DNA from 3 places in the Paramixta manurensis genome. Region 2 is predicted to be linked to each of the others. Evidence: predicted binding sites of a transcription regulator. Region 2 holds the regulator's gene; each other region holds the start of a gene.

What was found. Region 2 encodes PurR, which represses purine synthesis genes. Its sites were predicted from a motif close to CANGCAAACGTTTGCNTG; they were not measured.
Region 1: the regulator PurR is predicted to act here: its motif matches at 1,327-1,344, upstream of gcvT (glycine cleavage system aminomethyltransferase GcvT).
Region 3: the regulator PurR is predicted to act here: its motif matches at 1,635-1,652, upstream of raiA (ribosome-associated translation inhibitor RaiA).

Annotation. Positions count from the first base shown of each region.
Region 1 covers NZ_CP054212.1:3,804,703-3,807,979, forward strand. The annotation lists gene gcvH (glycine cleavage system protein GcvH) at 1-146, opposite strand, end outside; gene gcvT (glycine cleavage system aminomethyltransferase GcvT) at 173-1,270, opposite strand; gene ubiI (FAD-dependent 2-octaprenylphenol hydroxylase) at 1,739-2,941, opposite strand; gene ubiH (2-octaprenyl-6-methoxyphenyl hydroxylase) at 2,955-3,277, opposite strand, start outside.
Region 2 covers NZ_CP054212.1:2,196,656-2,199,932, forward strand. The annotation lists gene punC (purine nucleoside transporter PunC) at 1-293, opposite strand, end outside; gene punR (DNA-binding transcriptional activator PunR) at 411-1,328, shown strand; gene purR (HTH-type transcriptional repressor PurR) at 1,379-2,404, opposite strand; gene cydH (cytochrome bd-I oxidase subunit CydH) at 2,691-2,780, shown strand; gene PMPD1_RS10695 (aldo/keto reductase) at 3,040-3,277, shown strand, end outside.
Region 3 covers NZ_CP054212.1:3,580,511-3,583,787, forward strand. The annotation lists gene rluD (23S rRNA pseudouridine(1911/1915/1917) synthase RluD) at 1-713, opposite strand, end outside; gene bamD (outer membrane protein assembly factor BamD) at 844-1,575, shown strand; gene raiA (ribosome-associated translation inhibitor RaiA) at 1,846-2,175, shown strand; Phe leader region at 2,271-2,395, shown strand; gene pheL (pheA operon leader peptide PheL) at 2,272-2,319, shown strand; gene pheA (bifunctional chorismate mutase/prephenate dehydratase) at 2,416-3,277, shown strand, end outside.

The DNA.
Region 1 (3,277 bases), 1.6 Mb from region 2:
CCCACTTCTGGCAAGTCGACGAAAACCATATCGCCCAACAATTCTTGCGCATGCTCGGTAATACCGACGGTATAAGTACCATCAGCCTCTTTGCGCACCCATTCATGGCTTTCACGGTACTTCAATTCATTTGGCACATTGCTCATCGCCACACTCTCCTAAAAGAAAAAAGTTACTGAGCGACCGGTTTACCGGCGCGAACAAAAATCGGTTTGGTCACTTTCACCGGCATTTCCCGGTTACGAATCAACACAATGGCCTGATCGCCAATGCCGGCCGACACGCGGGCCAGCGCGATGCTGCACCCCAAAGTGGGGGAAAAGGAGCCGCTAGTGATCACCCCTTCCTGTTGGTTGCCTTCCGCGTCGGTGAAATGAACTGGCAGCGCGTTACGCAGTACGCCTTTTTCCGTCATCAGCAGACCTACCAGTTTTTCGGTGCCCTTCTCGCGCTGCGCTTCCAGCGCTTCGCGACCAATGAATTGCCGGTCGCCGGGTTCCCAACTAATGGTCCAGCCCATATTGGCCGCCAGCGGAGAGACACTCTCATCCATCTCTTGGCCATACAGGTTCATGCCAGCTTCCAGCCGAAGCGTGTCACGCGCGCCGAGACCGGCTGGTTTCACGCCTGCAGCGAGCAGTTGTTGCCATAAGGCAGCCGCCTGCGCCACCGGCAAAGCAATCTCATAACCGGCTTCTCCGGTATAACCGGTAGTGGCAATAAAGAGATCGTCCGCCTGTACGCCAAAGAAAGGTTTCATCCCGCTGACGGCCTGACGTTGCACGTCGCTAAATAGCGTTTGCGCTTTCTGCTGCGCGTTTGGCCCCTGTACCGCAATTAACGCCAAGTCATCGCGTTCGGTTAGCGTGACGCCAAAGGGCTCGGCGTGCTGATTAATCCACGCCAGATCCTTCTCCCGGGTAGCGGAGTTCACCACCAGACGGAACCAATCCTCACGCATAAAGTACACAATCAGATCGTCAATTACGCCTGCCGATGCATTCAGCATTGCGGTGTAGAGCGCCTTGCCAGGCTGGGTCAGTTTGGCGACATCATTCGCCACCAAATAACGCAGAAACTCGCGGGTTCGCGCGCCATGCAGGTCAACAATCGTCATATGAGAAACGTCAAACATACCCGCATCGGTACGAACAGCATGGTGCTCGTCCATTTGCGAACCGTAGTGCAACGGCATCATCCAGCCATGAAAATCGACCATACGCGCGCCGCAGGCCTGGTGCTGTTCAAACAAGGGTGTCTGCTGAGTCATATCATTCCTGTACTGAGAGCAAGTCTGAAGTTAGACGCCTGCCGGAAAAATCGCCTGACGCAAACGTTACCTTTCCCTCGACGTTATCACCGAATGCGGCGATTAACCATAAGCCCTACGAGGGCGAATTTTTATCTGCTATGGAAAAGTGCTCAATAGTGTGCAGAGTTTTCATCTAAAAAACTGCGTTACATAACACATAACCAACAACAAAATGGTAATAACGCAGAGTAATAATAAAGATTGCTACGCCAGCAGATAAAAAATAACTTCTGCTTAAAACGTCATGGATAAGAAAAAGTAATGCGAAACTCCAGGTAAAATTAGAATAATTCAAATGAGGGTCAAAGATGGGGCAGATGCATCAAGATGGGGCAAACGGAGAAAAATGGACCAGAAACCTAACAGAGGGCAACACCGGGGACGATGCAGGCATCGGCCCCGGCTGCGGGGGAGGATCAGTTCAACCTAACGTAACCAGTGCGGCAAATCGTTCAATCCCATTGCCTGCTTCAATAAACGAGGCTTCACGCCTGGCAGATTATCGGCCAGCGTCAGACCAATATCTCGCAGCAATTTTTTCGCCGGGTTCTCACCGGCAAACAGTTGGCGGAAACCCTGCATACCTGCCAGCATCAACGCCGCGCTGTGCTTGCGCTCACGCTCGTAACGGCGCAAATAAAGATGTTGCCCAATATCTTTGCCCTGTTGATGCAGCCGTTTTATCTCGCCGATTAAAGTGGCAGCATCCATAAACCCGAGGTTGACGCCCTGTCCGGCCAGCGGATGGATGGTATGCGCGGCATCGCCGACCAGCGCCAGGCGATGCCCGGCAAACTGACGTGCATACCGCGCCATCAGTGGGAAGGTTTCACGTTCACTTTCTACCCGGCATAAACCGAGACGCATATCGAATGCCACCGACAACTGTTGATTAAACAACGCCTCTGGCATTGAACGCAGCCGGTCAGCTTCTTGTGGCGGTAGCGACCATACGATCGAACTGAGGTGCGGGTCGCTAAGCGGAAGGAATGCCAAAATACCATCGCCGTGAAACACCTGGCGCGCTACCGCGTCATGTGGCTGTTCGGTACGAATATTGGCGACTAAAGCATGGTGTTCGTAATCCCAAAACGTTAAGGGGATATCGGCTTTTTGTCGCAGCCATGAATGCGCGCCATCTGCCGCAATCATCAAACGCGCGCTCATCATATTGCCATCGGCAAGCGTGATAAAAGCTTCGTTCTCGCCAAACGCGACCTGTTGTAACTCGGCTGGCGCGCGAAGCGTTACGTCATCCAACCCGGCGGCGCGTTGCCATAATGCCTGGTGAATCACCTGATTTTCAACGATATGCCCAAGGTGAGTTAGCGCCTGCTGCTCAGCATCAAATGCGATATGCCCAAAACTATCCCGATCCCAGACCTCCATCGCATGGTAACGGCTGGCGCGCCAGGCAAGAATCGATGACCAGGCGTCAAGATGCTGCAGTAAACGTTCGCTGGCAGCGTTAATTGCCGAGACGCGTAAGGCGGGCGCGGCATCCTGCGCAATCGGGCGCGGTTCAGCCTTTTCCAGCACCACCACCCGCAGCCCACTACCATGCAGGCCACACGCCACCGCCAGCCCTACCATCCCGCCGCCGGCGATCGCTACATCAAATGTTTGCATTAACCATCCTCTCTTAACGCTTTACCCAGCCGAGCGTACGCTCAGCCAGCCTGGTACGCAGAATCGGGAGCTTATCCATCGCCATCAATCCTAAATTTCGCCCGACGACTAACGGGGCGTAGTGATTGGCAAACAGGCGCACCAAACCATCGGTCACGCCGATCGTCGCCTGTTGATCGGCCTGCCGACGCTGCGCATAGCGCTGTAACACAGCGAAGCTGCCGCTATCTTGCTGCTGGCGCCAGGCGGCGGCAACCGTCTCCGCCAGGGACATTACATCGCGCAGCCCCAAGTTGAACCCCTGACCGGCAATCGGATGCAAAGTTTGCTGTGCAT
Region 2 (3,277 bases):
AGCAGCAATGTGGCGTCTGTCACCCACAACATGCCTGCACAACCAACAATAAACAGACTTAACCCGGCGAGCAGAACGGGTTTGCGGCCAATGCGATCGGAAACCGGCCCCCAGATGAGTTGCGCACAGGCGAAACCGGCCAGGAAGATGCTCAGACTGGCGCTAATCGTACCGGGGTGCGTTTGCAAGTCCTGCTGCATCGCGCCGAAAGCGGGGAGATACATATCGGTGGCGAGAAAGCCCAACATGCTCAGTAGGGCGAGGTACAACAAAAATCCTTTCGATCTCATCATTAAACAACTCTTTTATTATTACAGGTGATTTTAACGCCGCAGAGTGTAAAGGGGTGCAAGAGTGCTTGTGAAACGCTAATATTTGCACATTGCTATCAAAAAAATTGCAGGCAAAAAATGTGGTCTGAATATTCTCTCGAAGTACTTGATGCCGTTGCGCGTACTGGCAGTTTTACCGCAGCGGCAAATGAGCTTCATCGCGTTCCCTCCGCCGTCAGTTATACGGTACGGCAACTGGAGGAGTGGTTGGCGGTAAGCTTGTTTGAGCGGCGGCATCGCGATGTGGTTCTGACCGATGCCGGCGCGCTATTTATTCGCGAAAGCCGTGGTGTTATCAAAAAAATGCTTGCCACGCGGCGTCAGTGTCAGCAGGTAGCTAATGGCTGGCGAGGTCAGTTGAGCATTGCGGTCGATAGGATTGTAAAACCACAGCGAACGCGTCAACTGGTGTTGGATTTTTACCGCCACTTCCCGGATATGGAACTGCTGGTTTCACCGGAAGTCTTTAATGGGGTTTGGGATGCGCTGGCAGATGGGCGAGTTGAAGTGGCTATTGGGGCAACTCAGGCCATTCCGGTCGGTGGCCGTTTCGCCTTCCGCGACATGGGCACCCTGAACTGGCGTTGCGTGGTAAGCGCCACACACCCATTAGCCAGCTATCGCGATGTGCTGGATGATGAAGTCATTCGCGCCTGGCCATCACTGGTACTGGAGGACACCTCACGCGCCTTACCGCGACGAACCACTTGGACGTTGGACAATCAGCGGCGTCTGGTGGTACCGGATTGGGAAACCGGGTTCGATTGCTTACAGGCCGGGCTTTGCGTCGGGATGGTGCCCGGGCACTTCGCCGCGCCGTGGTTAGCCGCGGGGCATTTGCATGAGCTAAATCTGGCGACACGTTTTCCCGACAGCCCCTGCTGCGTGAGTTGGATCGAGCAGGATACGTCTCCGGCGCTGACATGGTTATTGAGCTATCTTGGCACCGGAGAGACGTTGAATGAGGAGTGGTTACGTGAAGAGAAGGGAACCTAACGCCCATCGCGTCGTGTTGCGGACAGCGGCGCTGCCCGCAGCATTAAGCGTTACCGCCGGTAATCAAGGAACGGGCCATCGGCAACCGAGCGGCGCTCGACCAGATGGGGATGAACTTCAATAGTTTGCGGCTCTTCGCGTTTGTTGATAATACGGTCAAGCAGCATATCGAAAGCGGTTTCGCCTAACTGCTCTTTAGGCTGGTGTACGGTGGTCAATGCTGGCGCGAAATAACGCGCGTTGCGCACGTTGTCATACCCGATCACCGAAATATCCTGTGGGACGCGTAACCCCAGTTCATCGGCGGCGCAAATCGCGCCCATCGCCATAATATCGCCGCCGCAAAATACAGCTGTAGGCCGCTGTTTTTGCGAGAGAATCTGTTGCATAGCTTGGTAGCCTGATTCTGGCTCAAAATCGCCCTGAACAATCCATTCGTTGCGCACCGGGATATTCTCTTCAGCCAATGCTTTCAGAAAGCCGGCGTGACGACCGCCGCCGGTATTTCGCTCCATCTGGCCGGGAATCGCCCCAATATCACGGTGACCACGCTCAATAAGATAGCGACCTGCCAAATAGCCGCCTTCAAAAGCGTTATCCAGCACCGTATCGGTAAAGTCGCCGCGTGATTCGCCCCAATCCATCACCACCATCGGAATAGAACGGTTTTCTTCCAGCATTTTTAATAAATCGTTCGGATATTCCGAACACATTACCAGCAACCCGTCGACGCGTTTTTGCGCCATCATTGACAGGTAGGCCTGCTGTTTTTGCAAATCGTTATGCGCATTGCCAAGGATGAGAGTGTAGCCACGCTCAAAACAGCGGTTTTCGACCGCCTCAATAATTTCGGCAAAATAGGGCGCTTCGCTTGAGGTGGCCAACAGGCCGATCGACTTAGTGTGATTAACCTTAAGGCTGCGTGCGACCGCGCTCGGCGAATAGTGCAGCGCTTTAATCGCATCCTGCACCGCTTCCCGCGTCTCTTCGGCTACGAAACGGGTTTTATTGATGACATGTGAAACGGTGGTGGTCGAAACCCCGGCGCGTTTCGCCACATCTTTAATTGTTGCCATTAAAATGGTACTCCTGGTTTATCGCAACTGGCTGATAAACTGAATGTTAATCGTTTGCGTCAATTTAGCTTTTCGACCCGGCGTTATTCATGTTTTAGGGTGGCTTTCTGAGTCATATCAGGAAGGTGGAACACCGGGAACAGGCAGCCAACAACCGAATGCGACGGTTGTTGCGCAACGGAAAAACGAAATTCTATCAAGGCTGTGAGCATAAGACGAGATTTTTACCGGCAACTGTGCGAAAATCTATTCAATTACCCTTTGTAAGGTCTTTCAGGAGCGAAACATGTCAACCGATCTAAAGTTTTCATTGTTTACAACCGTCGCTGCTTTACTGGTGATTGTGGCTTTTAGCCTGACGGCGGTTATGCACTAAGCTGGCGAAAATAAAAAATCATTGATGAGCTGCACGCCAAATGTTGGGCATCCAACAAAGTAAGGTGCAGTTTTTTTATGTGCCGACACGCCCCTCGCTGCAGGCATCTTTGAACTATCACGCATAAGAAATGAACGCACACGCCTTCTTCGCTGATTAAGGACGACATACCCTGTCTGTTCCGGTTGGAAGCGATCACTCGCCCTCGACTTACCGGCAGCTCATTGGCTGCATTCTCTAACCTGAACAGGAGCAATCAATGCCTCTCAATCACTTTGTCACACTTGGACGTTCCGGATTGCGCGTTAGCCCATATTGTCTGGGAACCATGACGTTCGGTGAAGACTTCGGCTGGGGAGCCAGCCCCGAAGAGTCGTTCGCTATGCTTGATGAATATCTGGCGCGTGGAGGAAACTTCGTGGATACCGCCAATATTTATACTGCCGGTCATTCTGAGCAAATTATCGGAGATTACCTTACCCAAAATCGCGTTCGGC
Region 3 (3,277 bases), 1.4 Mb from region 2:
ACACGAATTTGATGCGTACGACCGGTTTCTAACCGCAAACGCAAACGCGTATGTGCGCGGAAGTGTTCCATGATGCGATAGTGAGTGGTGGCCGGTTTTCCCATCGGGTGAACCGCCATATGGGTGCGCTTAGTGGAATGCCGGCTAATCGGCTCGTTAACCGTGCCGCCTGCCGTCATATTGCCAATGGCCACTGCTTCATACTCACGCGTGATTTCACGTAACTGCAATGATTCGACCAGATGCGTTTGCGCCGGAATGGTTTTCGCCACCACCATCAAGCCGGTCGTATCTTTATCCAAACGATGTACAATTCCGGCACGCGGCACATCGGCAATCGGCGGATAATAGTGCAGCAATGCATTTAACACCGTGCCATCCGGGTTGCCGGCGCCGGGGTGAACCACTAAATCGCGCGGTTTATTGATTACCAGAATATCGTCATCTTCATAAACGATATTGAGCGCAATATCCTGTGCTTCCCAGCGCGCCTCTTCCTCGATTTCGGCCCGAATTGCGACCTCTTCGCCGCCGAATACTTTTTCTTTCGGTTTATCGATAATGTTACCGTTCACCGTCACGCGTCGATCAAGGATCCACTCTTTTATGCGTGAACGTGAATAATCAGGGAACAATTCCGCTAAAGTCTGATCTAAGCGTTGTCCGAGTTGTGATTCGGACACCGTTGCGGTGAGTTGAACTTGTTGTGCCATAAACAGCTTCTTCGTTAACGTTGGGTTTTCACGGCGATGCCGTTTAATATAATGTGCTATCGTACTTGGTCACTATCGGAAGCTTAACGGACAGCTTTCGCAATAACACTCTGAGGATAATCAAATCGTCATGACGCGTATGAAATATCTGGTGGCTGCAGCCACGTTGAGCCTGGCACTGGTTGGTTGTTCCAGCACCAAGGATGAGGTTCCAGACAACCCGCCATCCGAGATTTACGCTACGGCCCAGCAAAAGCTGCAGGACGGTAACTTTAAAGGAGCAATAACGCAACTGGAAGCGCTCGATAACCGCTATCCTTTTGGGCCGTACTCCCAGCAAGTTCAGTTAGACCTGATCTACGCCTACTATAAAAATGCCGATTTACCGATGGCTCAGGCAGCGATTGATCGGTTTATGCGTCTAAATCCGACCCATCCAAACATTGACTATGTCGTGTATATGAAAGGTCTGACGGATATGGCGTTGGATGATTCCGCGTTGCAGGGCTTCTTCGGGATTGATCGCTCCGATCGCGATCCACAGCACGCGCGCGATGCATTCCGCGACTTCTCTCAGCTATTGCGTACCTACCCGAACAGCCAATATGCGACCGATGCCCGGAAACGTCTGGTATATCTGAAAGATCGCCTGGCGAAGTACGAACTTTCCGTAGCGCAATTCTACACCAAGCGTGAGGCTTATGTCGCTGTCGTTAACCGTGTAGAGCAAATGATGACGGATTATCCAGATACGCAGGCGACGCGTACCGCTCTGCCGTTGATGGAAAATGCCTATCGCCAGCTACAACTGAATGCTGAAGCCGATAAAGTGGCAAAACTTATTGCCGCTAACCGGACCTGATCGGCCAACAATAAAAAATGGCAGCTCGCGGGCTGCCATTTTTTTGGCGAAAAAAACCACAAAAAACAGTTTTCCTCGCCCGGTTAACTTATCAATCTTGCCTGTTTAAACCGAGGGCGACAAGCCCTTCGCGTCGATTTATTCGTCTATTTCACAAATTTATCGACACTGACAAAAAGTGACATTTTTTCGTGATCACAATCACACATTGAGCCTTTTTTCGCGCTATGCTGGACTCACCAAGACGGAAATGACAGAGAGGTAAGAATGATGATTCTGAACATTACCAGCAAGCAAATGGAAATTACGGCGGCTATCCGCCAGCATGTCGAAGACCGTCTCGCCAAACTTGAAAAGTGGCAAACCCATCTGATTAATCCGCACATTGTTCTTTCGAAGGAGCCGAAAGAGTTTGTCGCCGATGCCACAATTAACACGCCGAATGGTCCTTTGGTTGCCAGCGCAAAAAATGAAGATATGTATGCGGCAATCAACGACCTGATCGCGAAGCTGGAACGCCAGTTAAATAAAGTTCAGCATAAAGGTGAAGCGCGCCGCGCCACCGCCAGCGTGAAAGATTATGTGAGCGTCGAAGAGTAACCCAGCTTTACAGGTAACGCGCCTCCGGGCGCGTTTTTTATTGACAGCAACAAATTGCAGCGGTTACTGTTAAGACAAATCACTACGGATAGCAATATGAAACCACAGTCGTTTTTCTTCGCCTTCTTTTTTACCTTCCCCTGAACGGGAGGCTATTCGTCGTGTAAGAAAGAAAGCGAAGACGAACAACAAAGCCTCCTGACCAGGAGGCTTTTTTTTGGACATCTGACAGGTAGCCCTATGACCCCCGAAAATCCATTACTGGCTCTGCGAGAGAAAATCAGCGCCGTCGATGAAACGTTACTGAGCTTGCTTGCCGAGCGCCGAATGCTGGCCATTGAGGTCGCAAAAGCAAAAATGGCGACTCACCGCCCGATCCGTGACATCGATCGCGAACGTGACCTACTCGAACGCCTGATTACGCTTGGAAAAAACCACCAGCTTGATGCGCATTACATCACGCGTCTTTTCCAGCAAATCATTGAAGATTCAGTATTAACTCAGCAAGCCCTGCTACAAAAACATTTAAACCCGGCAAACCTGAGCTCTGTGCGCATTGCCTTCCTCGGCCCGAAAGGTTCTTACTCCCATCTTGCCGCGCGTAAATACGCCGCCCGCCATTTTGCAGAGTTTATTGAAAGCGGCTGCCTGAAATTCCAAGACATTATTCGTCAGGTAGAAACCGGTCAGGCGGACTATGCCGTTCTGCCAATTGAAAACACCAGCTCCGGCTCTATCAATGATGTGTATGACCTACTTCAACACACCAGTTTGTCTATCGTCGGCGAAATGACCGTACCCATCGATCACTGCGTATTGGTCGCTGCTCCAACGGATCTCCAGCAAATTGATACGGTGTACAGCCATCCACAACCGTTCCAGCAATGCAGCCAGTTTATTAACCGTTTCCCACACTGGAAAATTGTTTATACCGAAAGTACCGCGGCGGCAATGGAAAAAGTCGCTGCGCTAAATACGCCGAACGTCGCGGCATTAGGCAGTGAAGCTGGCGGAGAGCTCTATCAGCTTCAGGTACTGGAACGTAACTTGGCGAACCAACAGCAAAACATCACACGGTTTATCATTCTGGCACGTAAACCGG